Regions from separate parts of the Chryseobacterium sp. SIMBA_029 genome, predicted to be linked through region 2. Evidence: riboswitches for the same ligand, from Rfam matches in the RefSeq annotation. Region 2 holds a riboswitch; the other holds the start of a gene.
The links. Region 2 has a riboswitch for thiamine pyrophosphate ahead of SB679_RS05945 (TonB-dependent receptor). Riboswitches for the same ligand answer to the same signal wherever they lie in the genome.
Positions count from the first base shown of each region.

Region 1: another riboswitch for thiamine pyrophosphate. It lies ahead of thiM (hydroxyethylthiazole kinase); the one in region 2 lies ahead of SB679_RS05945 (TonB-dependent receptor).

Region 1 is NZ_JAWRXA010000011.1:155,011-161,389, forward strand. Features, by position in the region: gene SB679_RS19400 (alpha/beta hydrolase family protein) at 1-831, opposite strand, end outside; gene SB679_RS19405 (HipA family kinase) at 1,112-1,885, shown strand; gene SB679_RS19410 (DUF3037 domain-containing protein) at 1,872-2,255, shown strand; gene SB679_RS19415 (prolyl oligopeptidase family serine peptidase) at 2,278-3,303, shown strand; TPP riboswitch at 3,383-3,476, shown strand; gene thiM (hydroxyethylthiazole kinase) at 3,539-4,336, shown strand; gene thiE (thiamine phosphate synthase) at 4,333-4,968, shown strand; gene thiD (bifunctional hydroxymethylpyrimidine kinase/phosphomethylpyrimidine kinase) at 4,965-5,798, shown strand; gene tenA (thiaminase II) at 5,785-6,379, shown strand, end outside.
Region 2 is NZ_JAWRXA010000003.1:90,427-96,805, reverse strand. Features, by position in the region: gene SB679_RS05955 (bifunctional aconitate hydratase 2/2-methylisocitrate dehydratase) at 1-2,677, opposite strand, end outside; gene SB679_RS05950 (WG repeat-containing protein) at 3,141-3,911, shown strand; TPP riboswitch at 4,034-4,124, shown strand; gene SB679_RS05945 (TonB-dependent receptor) at 4,224-6,344, shown strand.

The DNA.
Region 1 (6,379 bases), on a different contig from region 2:
TGCTTTAATAAATTCAATACACTTTTCTGTAACTATATTCAGATCTTTTGGTAATTCATGTTCTTTCCAGGGTTCTTTTGCTCCAAAAGTATGATTGGCATTTTCCACTAAAAACAATTCTGAATTGGGGTGCAGTAAATGAAGGTGTTCTGCACTTTTAACGCTTACACTTTCATCATTGGTTCCATGAATAATCAAAACATGGGCTTTTGCCATTTCAGTAGCCCTTTCGACATCAAACTTGTGAGTATCTTTTTCAAAATCCTCATAGAACTGATAATAATGAGGCATTTCCTGCTTGGTTCTTCCGTTCACTACATAATACACTCCTTTTTGTTTCCAGCTTTCCAGTGCTTCATCCTTCGGGAAACGTTCTAAAGTATCAACGCTTGCCAATGTAATTAAGCCATTAATCCTTTCATCTTCGGCAGTGGTAATAATAGAAATTCCTCCTCCCCTGCTGTGACCGATCAGAACTATCTTTTGGCCATCAACTTTAGGATCCTGATAAAAATGGTCAATCACCACTTTAAGATCAGACATTTCTTTAGAATAATTATTGTTTCCGAAAGCTTCCAGGTCGGCAAAATCATGAGGGTTTTCAACCGTGGTTCCGTTATGGGAAAAATTAAACTTTACAAAGAAAAAACCTGCACGGGCAAATTTTTCCGCCATCAGATCCCAGGCACCCCAATCTTTGTACCCTTTATACCCATGAACAAATATGACCAGAGGTAATTTTTCGCCTGCTTCCGGATAATAGGCATCGGCAAGAAAATCTTTAGTTTCAGGATTTGAAATGAGGATGTTTTTATTTTTAGTGATATTCATATTTTTATTTTTCTATTATTTTAATTTTGGCTAATCGCCAAGACGCTAAGTTTTTATTTTAATTATGTTATTAAGGCGCAAGAAAATCACAGATTTTCATTTTAGCCGTTTTATTTTAACCTTTTATATGCAAACTCAAACAATTTTATCGAAGATAAAATCCTTGCATCTTAAAACGTCCTGCTGAAAAATTATTTGCGCCTTTGCGATTACCAACCAATTTTCATTTAAAAATATTAAAAGTTAAACTAAACACAAAGTAAAATCTTAATTTTGCAGTATGTTGGATTTAAGAACGGTAACCGTAATACGTTATATTCTGCCACTTCGCGAGGGAGGCTCACTTCCCGCGTTGGCAGAAGCTGATGACGATTTTAAATATGTCCTGAAATTCCGCGGTGCGGGTCATGGCGTAAAAATGCTGATCTCGGAACTTCTTGGCGGAAAGATCACAGAAGCTTTAGGACTGCAGATTCCCGAGCTGGTTTTTGTGAATCTTGATGTTGATTTCGGAAGAACAGAAGCTGATGAGGAAATTCAGGATTTACTGAAATTTTCAGAAGGACTGAATTTAGGACTGCATTATCTTTCCGGCTCTATTGCCTATGATCCGAGTGTAGCAATAGATCCGCTTTTAGCTTCAAAAATCGTTTGGCTGGATGCCTTTATCACCAACATCGACCGTACTTTTAAAAACACTAATCTTCTGATGTGGCATAAAGAGTTATGGGTAATCGATAATGGTGCGTCTTTTTATTTCCACCACTCCTGGCAGAACTTTGATACGGCGGCTAAAACGCCTTTTAAATATGTAAAAGACCACGTTCTCCTTCCGCAGGCTAAGATGCTTGATGAAGCAGATCAGTTCGCTAAAAAAGTATTGAATGACACTATTTTCAGGGAAATCGTTAATTTGATTCCTGAAGACTGGCTACACTGGAATGATGCCGATGAAACGCCTGAGCAGATCCGCGAGATCTATTTCCAGTTTTTGAAAACACGATTAGAAAATTCTCAAATCTTTGTAAACGAAGCCAAAAATGCAAGAGGATAAAATATACGAATATGCCGTAATACGCCTGGTGCCTAAAGTTGAGAGAGAAGAATTTTTCAATATCGGGCTGGTAATGTTTTCCAAAAAAGAAAAATTCATCCGGGTAGATTATTATTTATGTCCGGATAAATTCAGGCTGATGCACAGCAAACTGGATTATGAAGATATCATTCAAAACCTGGAAAGCTTTCAAAAAATTGCACACGGTGCCAAAGACGGCGGACCGATCGCCCAACTGGAAATTCCGGAACGTTTCCGCTGGCTGACGGCTGTAAGAAGTTCCGTCGTACAAACTTCAAGACCTCATCCGGGAAAATCTAAAGATCTTGAAAAAACGTTTGGTAAACTTTTTGAGGAGTTAGTAAAATAGCTACTCTTTAAAAAAATATCATATGAAATCATCATCAAACAGCATATCAATCTACAGGTTTTCCATAAACCTGTTTTTTGTTTTATTTCTAAGCTTATTTAATTTAAGTTTTTCTCAAAACATCATTGAGCCGAAAACACCTAAAAGCATATTGCTTCCTGAAAAGGCAACGGTATCTGAAAATATAGTATACAAGACGGGTGAACATGGGAGTTCGCTAGCACTGGATATTTACCGGCCAAAAGATATCTCCTCCGAAAAACTTCCGGTTGTAATCTATGTGTATGGCGGCGGATGGGTAAAAGGCGATAAAATGATCCGCTCTGAAACTTATATTGAAGAGATGATTCTAAAACTGATAGAAAAGAAATATGCCGTTGTCGCTATTAATTATACCTTATTGAATAAAGACACTCATTTCCCTCTTCCTTTGCAGGATACCAAAGATGCAGTACGATGGGTAAGAAAAAATGCGGAAAAATATAATTTTGACACCAATAATATTGGATTCTTCGGAGCTTCATCAGGTGCGCATCTTTCTATGATGGCAGCATATACTCCGGATAATGAATTCATCGGAAGCCCGGAGCTTTCGTCCTATTCTTCAAAAGTAAATTATGTTGTAGATAATTTTGGACCGGCAGATCTTAATACCCTTCTTCATACCCGTACCGGCAAAATTCCGGTTTTTTTCATTGGATTGATTTTTACAAAGAAAATAATAACGTTAAGAGAAAACCTCATCGATGGAATTTCCGGGTATGATATTAATAAAGACAAGAGAAAAGTAGTTCAGTATTTTAAAACAGTATCTCCTGTTACCTATGCTGAAACTGGTGTTCCTACTTTGATTGTACAGGGAGACAAAGATAAAATCGTTCCTTTACAGCAGTCGAAAAAGCTCAGTAAAAAATTGACAAAAGCGAACATACAGAATTCCCTCATCATTGTGAAAGATGGAATTCATGGTTTTGGAACGACAGATAAAACCTATCTGGACGAACTTACCGATAAGATGGTTGATTTTATTGTTTCACAGCGTAAATAAACCGTTAAACCTTTTAAAACGGAAGTATTCCAGCATCAATGCTGCCAGTTTTGTTTACGAGGATAATTTTTATACATTTGTTTTGCTTTAGGGGTATTCTGAAAAAGAATTGAGAGAGTCCCTTTGAACCTGATACGGCTTACACCGACGTAGGGAAAAGCAAAAAGACATTCTTTTGCAATGGACTTTTGTTTCGGATTTTTTCCTAAAGCTATTTTTATTTTAATCAATAACAATGGAAAAAAACCTCTGGAAGCAAGTACAGCTTGTTAAACAAAATGCTCCTCTCATACACAATATCACAAATTATGTAGTCATGAATACTACGGCTAACGCACTGTTAGCTGCAGGAGCTTCTCCGATCATGGCCCACGCAAAATCCGAAATTCAGGAGATGGTCAACATTGCCCATTCACTTGTCATCAATATGGGTACCCTTGATGAATACTGGGTAGAATCGATGTTGATGGCGGCAGAAACAGCCCATTCAACAAAAAAACCATGGGTACTGGATCCTGTAGGCGCCGGGGCAACTTCATTCCGTGATCGTGTGGCAAGCCAGCTTCTGTCCTATCAGCCTACCGTCATCAGAGGGAATGCCTCTGAAATCATTGCGCTGGCCAAGGCTAATATAACTATGACAAAAGGAGTCGACAGCACTGCACAAAGTACTGAGGCTATAGAAGCAGCAAAAACTCTTATCCATCAATACCATACTATAGTCTGCATTTCCGGTGAAACAGATGTCATTATGGATGGCAGCCAAACTATTTTCCTTAAAAACGGACATCCTTTAATGACCAAAGTAACAGGTCTTGGCTGTTCTGCATCAGCATTAGTCGGAGCCTTCATAGGAAATACAGACAATATCATTGAAGCAATAGCAGCAGCTATGGCATTAATAGGGATAGCAGGCGAAATCGCGGTTCAGCATAGTAACGGACCAGGCAGCCTGCAGGTTAATCTTATCGATAAATTGTATACGATCTCTGAAGAAGAGTTTATGAGCCATTTAAAAATCGAAAGACGATGAGTCTGAACCCTTTCCCTTACCAGCTCTACCTTGTTATTTCTGAAGCAGACTGCAAAGGACGAAACTTTCTGGAAGTTGCAGAACTAGCCATTCTTGGAGGCGTAGACTGTATTCAGCTGAGAGAAAAAAATGATTCTACAGCTGAATTTATTCATAAAGCAAGACAACTGAAAGATATAACGGATCAATATAACATTCCACTGATTATTAACGATAATCTTGAGGTGGCTCAACACATACAGGCAGCAGGCATTCACGTTGGAAATCAAGATGCAAAACCTGTTGATCTGAGAAAAATGCCCTTCATGCAGGACCGGATTATTGGCTACTCTATTGAATATCTTTCTCAGCTTGAAAATGAACAAACCGCTGCGGCAGACTATCTGGGAATAAGTCCTGTTTTTAAAACCGATACCAAAAAAGATACGGTAACAGAATGGGGCCTTGAAGGCATCAGAACTATCAGAAAACTTACAGATAAACCATTGGTGGCCATCGGTAATATTCATTTGAAAAATGCCAGGGAGATCATCAGAGCCGGAGCTAACTGCATTGCAGTCGTATCTGCGATTTGTGGTGCTAAAGATCCTCAAAAAGCAGCCTATGAACTTAAAAATGAAATAGTACAATGAAAAAATACAAATATCCATCAGTATTAACTATTGCGGGATTCGACGGAAGCGGAGGCGCAGGAATTCAGGCAGATATTAAAACAGCTTCCGCTTTAGGATGCTTTTCTACATCGGTATTAACTGCTTTACCGATACAAAATACACAGGGAGTACGGAAAATATATCCTATCCCGGTAGAAGCAGTTGCAGATCAGATTGAAGCGATTCTGGATGACATTGTTCCTGATGCCATCAAAATCGGAATGGTCCATACTCCGCAACTTGTTGAAACGATTGTTGAGACATTAGGTAAATATAAAAAGATCCCTCTTGTATTTGATCCCGTGATGGTAGCAACCAGCGGACATCGCCTGATCGAAGAGGAAACCATTGCCGCTATTACAGAAAAACTCTTTCCTATTGCAGATATTATTACTCCTAATATGGATGAAGCTGCTATTTTAGCCAATATGCCCGTACAAACCCTGGAAGATATGTATACTGCCGGAAAACATATTAAAAAACTGGGCTGCAGCAGTATTCTTCTCAAGGGAGGACATCAGGAAACCTCAACCATTACTTCATTATTTTATGATGAAGAGGACAATTACCATTCTTTTGAAACCGTGAAATTCAGTACCAACAATACCCATGGTTCAGGATGTACTTTATCCTCCGCAATCGCCTCCTATCTCGCCCAGGGAAAAACGTTATATGAATCCGTATCTCTTGGACAGCAGTATGTTTTTCAAGCGATAGAAAGCGGAAAAGATGTACAAACAGGACTTGGAAATGGTCCGTTGAATCACTTTTTTAATCCTCAAAAACTTATTAAAAATGAAATGGTCTGAATACACATGGCAAGTTATAGAAGAACGGTATCAGTCGATCCTGGAAATGCCATTTATCAAAGAATTATCAGCAGGAAATCTTCCTCAGGAAAAATTCCGTTTTTACATGATGCAGGATTCTTTATATCTGGAACATTTTGGGAGAACGCTTTCCGTGATTGCAGCAAAAATTCATGATATCAGGGATGTCCTTGCTTTTATAAGATTTGCCGAAAATGCTATTGTAGTAGAAAACGCCCTGCATGAATTTTATTTCCAGGATTTCGGAGTTACGGATAAAGGAATATTAGAGCCGGCATGTCATCATTATATTCATTTTTTAAGAAGCACAGCAGCCCTGGAATCTGTTGAAATTGCAGCAGCTGCAGTTCTACCCTGCTTTTGGATTTATAAAAAAGTCGGCGATTATATTTACACCCATCAAAATGCGGTCAATAATCCTTATCAAAAATGGATTGACACGTATGGCGGTGATGAATTTGCCGTTGCTGTTAAACAGGCCATAGCTATCTGTGATACCCTTGCTGAAAACAGTACCCAGGAAACACAAAAAAGAATGACGGAAGCATTTGTTATGGCTT
Region 2 (6,379 bases):
TGATGGCAGAAAGTACAACAACTGGAGTTGATGCTAGTAAAGATTCACCTTTTTTACGTTCAGAATCTTCCACTACTCTTCCTTGGAAAAGACGAGTTGAAGTTGCCAAAACCGTATCTCCTTTAGCTGCTTTTTCCTGGTTACCCATACAAAGGTTACATCCAGGACGCTCAAGGTACATCATATTTTTGTACTCAACACGAGCTTCACCTTTAGGAGCATTATCATCAAATTCGAAACCTGAATATTTTTCTAAAAATTCCCAGTCCCCTTCTGCTTTTAACTCATCAATGATATTGTAAGTAGGAGCTGCTACCACAAGTGGAGCATTGAATTCTACTTTCCCTTGTTGTTTTTCAATGTTTCTAAGCATTTGAGAAACAATTTTCAAGTCTCCTTTGTGAACCATACATGATCCTACAAAACCAAGATCTACTTTTTTCTCTCCTCCATAAAAAGAAAGTGTTCTGATCGTATCGTGTGTGTATCTCTTAGAAACATCATCATTATTTACATCCGGGTCAGCAATCATCGGTTCTACAATGATGTCAAGGTCAACCACTACTTCTGCATAATATTTAGCATTCGCATCTGGAGCCAGTGCTGGTTTTTCACCTGATCTGATCTCAGCGATTCTCTTATTAGCTTTGTCGATTAGGCCCTGAAGAACTTGGTTATGATTATCCATACCCTTGTTGATCATAATCTGGATTCTGCCTTTTGCGATTTCCAATGATTCAATTAAAGTATCATCTTCAGAAATATTGATAGAAGCTTTTGCTTTCATTTCTGCAGTCCAGTCTGTAAACGTGAATGCCTGGTCAGCAGGAAGTGTTCCGATGTGAACCTCAATAATTCTACCTTGGAATACGTTCTCACCATCAAATTGCTTCAACATCTGAGCCTGAGTTGCATGAACTACATCACGGAAATCCATATGCTCCTTCATATCTCCTTTGAAAGTCACTTTCACAGATTCAGGGATTGGCATAGAAGCTTCACCTGTTGCTAAAGCCAATGCTACCGTTCCAGAGTCTGCTCCGAAAGCTACTCCTTTAGACATTCTTGTGTGAGAGTCGCCACCAATGATGATTGCCCATTCGTCAATCGTAATATCGTTAAGAACTTTGTGAATAACGTCTGTCATGGCATGATATTCACCTTTCGGGTCACGTGCTGTGATCACTCCGAACTCATTCATGAATTTCATTAATTTAGGAATGTTCGTCTGAGCTTTTTTATCCCAAACAGAAGCAGTATGACATCCTGACTGATAAGCTCCGTCAACGATTGGAGAAATTACAGTTGCAGCCATAGATTCCAATTCCTGCGCGGTCATCAAACCTGTCGTATCCTGAGAACCAACAATGTTTACTTCTACACGAACGTCAGAACCTGCGTGTAATAATTTACCTTCAGTAACACCAACGGCATTTCTGTTGAAGATTTTTTCAACTGCAGTAAGACCTTGTCCTTCGATAGAAATTTCTTTAGAAGGAGCAAAAACAAGAGGTGTTTCAATTCCTAAAAGTTTGGCAGCAAATGTTTGTAATTTTTTACCAAATACAATGGCATAAGAACCACCAGCTTTGATGAATTCTAATTTTTGAGGAGTAAATGATTTTGAAATATCTTTCAATTCTTTATCTCCGTTATATAATTTCTTTTCTTTAGTATTGATCGTTAAAACTGTTCCTGTAGCTACAGAATAAGCTTCTTCTAAAATGATGTCACCATTCTCGTTACGAACAGGATTTCCGTTTTCGTCTACTTTTTTCACCCAGTTCTGAAGGTCGATTCCGATACCTCCTGTTACGTCAACTGTAGTAAGGAAAATCGGAGAAATACCATTTGTTCCCCCAACAATTGGAGCAATATTTACAAATGGAATATATGGGCTTGCTTGTTTACCAGTCCAAAGAGCTACGTTATTTACCCCTGACATTCTTGATGAACCTACACCCATCGTACCTTTCTCAGCGATAAGCATTACGCTTGCATCAGGATGTTGTGCCTGTAAAGCTTTGATTTCTTCCTGAGCCTGAGGGGTGATCATACATTTACCATGAAGTTCACGGTCTGATCTGGAGTGAGCCTGATTACCCGGAGAAAGTAAATCTGTAGAGATGTCACCTTCACCAGCGATAAATGTAACTACTTTTACTTCTTCGACAACTTCTGGAAGTTTTGTGAAGAATTCAGCTTTTGCGTAGCTTTCAATTAGGTCTTTTGCGATTTCATTACCGCTATTAAATGCTTCCTTCAGACGGTTTGTATCCGCGTCATAAAGGTAAACTTGTGTTTTAAGAACGCTTGCAGCTTCTTTAGCAACAGAAATATCATTTCCTAAAGCAAGATCCAGCAATACTTTAATGGAAGGACCTCCCTTCATGTGAGATAATAATTCAAAGGCATAAGCCGGAGATATCTCTTCTACAACTGATTCACCTAGAATAATTTCCTTTAAAAATTGAGCTTTTACACCCGCTGCACTTGTGGTTCCGGGTAATGTATTGTAAATGAAAAATTTAAGAGAATCCGATCGATCTGCGTTACCTGAATCTTTAATTTGTGCGATGATTTCGCTTAGTAATTCGGCACCGTCAATAGGCTTTGGATGAAGCCCCTGGCTTTTTCTTTCTTCAATCTCTTTAATGTAATCTTTATAAATGTTCATAATAGAAGTCTTTCAATGTTAAAGGTAGATTAATACATAATTATTAATACTGCCATTCTTCTTTACAAATCTGTATAAAATACAATGAATGCCACGTTGAATTCCGGCATTTAGAGACATAATACAGACTGAGGAAGTCAGCATAATCTACGTCTTTTTTAAAATGTGAAATAATATTCTGTCCCAAAGGCGAGTATAAAGGACTTTTTTGAGGAGGTAAGCGGTTTACGTGCAAGTGGTTTTGTGGTAAAAACTCTTTTAAAGTAACGCTCGTACACTTTTTTGATCATATCAATATCAAATGTCATATCTCAAAAACGTTTAAAAATTATCAAACAATTAAAAATGTTTCCAAATTTACGAATTTTTACTATTTTATCGCGGGGAAATTATTTAGATTCTTTATAAATATGAATTTGATAATTTCTATTTTTGGCCGTAGTTTTGCACACAAATGGTGAATATGAAAAATATCCTGAATTTTTTATGCGTATTTATTTCGGTTTTCGTTTTTTCACAGACGAAATCCGTGAAAAAAGCACCCATAAAAAGCAGTGGAAAAAGCACTGTAAAAAAAGCTTCTGCTGGACCTAAAATCAACCCGGACCTAGTGGTTATTAATAAAGATCTTCCAGTTTTAATTCCTAAAAAAAAGGATGGAAAATTCGGCTATGTCAATCAAAAAGGAAAATTTATCATTTCGCCTGAATATCATATTGTCGTCTTTTTTTATGAAGATTGCAACCTTCTGAATTCTCCCAATGAAAAGGTAAGAAAGTTTGGAACCAAAGACTATGCAACGGTAGAAAAAGATTTAATTTCTTACCGGATAGATCAGAAAGGAAAAAGGGTGTATGAATTTAAAGATAAGGATTTAGGGCAGTGCAAGTTTGAACCTTACAAGCAACAGCTGTTTCAGGCGTATATCTCCAATGGATTTTATGGCATTATCGAGAAATCAAAATTTGTAAATTCCGAAGATTATAAACAATACCAGATTTACCCACAATATCAATACCTGTACATTATGGAAGGTGACGATACAGCTGATCCTATGATTGTAGCCTCCAATAATGATAGATTTGGAGTGATTGATGTTAATAATAAAGTAATCATCCCTTTTGAATATTCCAACATCAAAAGAAATTTCAGCTGGAAATTAGGCAAGATGTTTGAAGTGACAAAAGACGGTACCAATTATTACTACATTGATGCTGATAATAAAACGTATTAAAGAGATAGAGTCCAAATGAATGTTGCATCAAAAAACACGCTCTCAGATTGAGAAAGAGAGTAAGTTCTTTTTGAACGCTGTAATCAAAATCTCACATCTCACAATTTTTTTGTAATTTCGCGGCTGAAATAAAGGGGTGCTTTAACAGGCTGAGATTATACCCAATGAACCTGGAACAGATAATGCTGTTTAGGGAATTTTGAAAATGTATCAATGAAACAGTATAACGATATACGAATCTCATTTTTAGACTGCTAACGTTACATTATTTAATCCGCCCCTTTTATTCATTAAATTTTAAAGATTTATAGAATGAAAGGATTACTTTTTTTAGGGCTTACCGCAAGCTCACTGGGATTGGCCCAAACTCAACATACAGATTCCCTCAAGGTAAGGGAAATCGATGGTGTTAACTTCACAAAAAGACTTCCGGTTGCCAAAGAAATTATCAATGTACAGAAAGATCTGGACAGCAGAAATCTTGGTCAGGATTTTCCGGTGCTTTTAAAAAATCAAACTTCAATTATTTCCACTTCCGATGCCGGAAACGGAGTTGGATATACCGGCTTCAGAATCCGTGGAGTAGCGGGAAGAGGAATTAACGTTATGATGAACGGTGTTCCGTTCAATGACTCCGAAAGTCAAGGAACTTTCTTTGTGAATGTTCCCGACCTTACCAGTTCAGCATCCCAGATCGTTATCCAGCGGGGAGTAGGAACGTCGAACAACGGGGTTTCGGCTTTTGGGGCCAGCATCAATGTAATTTCGAAGGATCCGGAAGAAAAGTTTTATGTAAAAACAGATGACAGCTACGGATCATTCAATACGTACAAATATTCGGCTGAAGTAGGATCCGGAAAATTCTGGAAAAACAGGCTTTCTGTAATGGGAAGATATACCAATATTCATTCTGACGGATATATTGACAGGGCTTCTTCAGATCTTCATTCGTATAATTTCACCGCTTTATTTGAAGAAGGTAAAACCAGACTTCGTCTGATGGCTTTCGGAGGTAAAGAAAAAACATATCAGGCCTGGAACGGAATTGACAGAAAAACCTGGGAAACAGATCCTAAATTTAATGTTTCAGGAGCTATTTATGATGCAGACTGGAAGAATATCGTAAGTTTCTATGATAATGAAACCGATAATTACAGACAGAATCATTACCAGTTGCTTTGGGAACAGGGAATAAACGATCACTGGAACCTGGAAACAACGCTGCATTATACCAAAGGAAAAGGCTATTATGAAAATTACAAACAGGGAGATCCTTTTTCAAGATATAACCTTCCCAACATCATAGATGGCGGAGAAACGGTACAATATTCAGATTTTATAAGAAAAAAATGGCTGAATAATGATTTTTACGGATTGGTTTCCACTCTTTACGGGAAATTTGAAAATATTGACCTTAATTTTGGAGCCGTTGCAAATCAGTATTACGGAAGACATTTCGGAAATGTTACCGGAGTTTTTTATCCTCAGATTAACGAAAGTGAATACTACAGAAGCCGTTCGGTAAAGAATGAAGTCTCAGGTTTTGCAAAAGCATTAGTAAGACTTAATGACCGTTTTGAATTATTCGGGGATCTGCAGCTCAGACATATCGATTATAATACAAGAATTATAACTGCGGGAGATGGCGAAGGGACAGATTTGAATAAAAACTGGCTTTTCTTTAACCCTAAAGCGGGAGTCAATTACAAGATAGGAAACGGAAAAGTTTTCTTGTCCTATGCAAATGCCCATCGTGAGCCCAATAGAGACGACCTTATTGCAGATTCTAATGTAAAATCAGAAGTGCTTCACGATTTTGAAGCTGGTTTGGAAAAGCAGTTTGGAAGTATTTCATTCACGGCGAATCTTTATTATATGTATTATGTTAATCAGTTGGTTTTAAATGGTGAACTTAATAATGTGGGTGCGTTTATCAGAACCAATTCCGGTAAAAGTTACAGAAGAGGAATCGAGATCGGAGCATTGGCAAAACTTTCAAAACAGTGGGAGATTTCGGCCAATACAAGTTTAAGCCAGAATAGAAATCTTGATTTTAAGATAGAAAATGCAACGCTGGTAAAAGATTTAGGAAATACCCAGACTTCATTTTCACCAGATATCATTGCCAATGTCGGATTGAAATTTAATCCAAATAAAAACTTCCAGTTTGCCTTGATGAACCAATATGTAGGGAAGCAATACCTGGATAACACGGAAGATAAAAACCTGCAGCTGAAAGATTATATGCTGACTGATTTTAATGCTCAGTATCAGTTTAAAATTGCCAATAATGATATCGCTTTGAAATTATTAGTGAATAACATTTTCAATAAAAAATATGTCAATAATGGTGCTGTTTATGATGGCGGGCCGTATTATTTTTCACAAGCCGGAACTAATTTTATGTTTGGAATCAGCTGGAAAATTCAATAATTTAAAAGATAATTTGTTAAACAAATTTCAATATT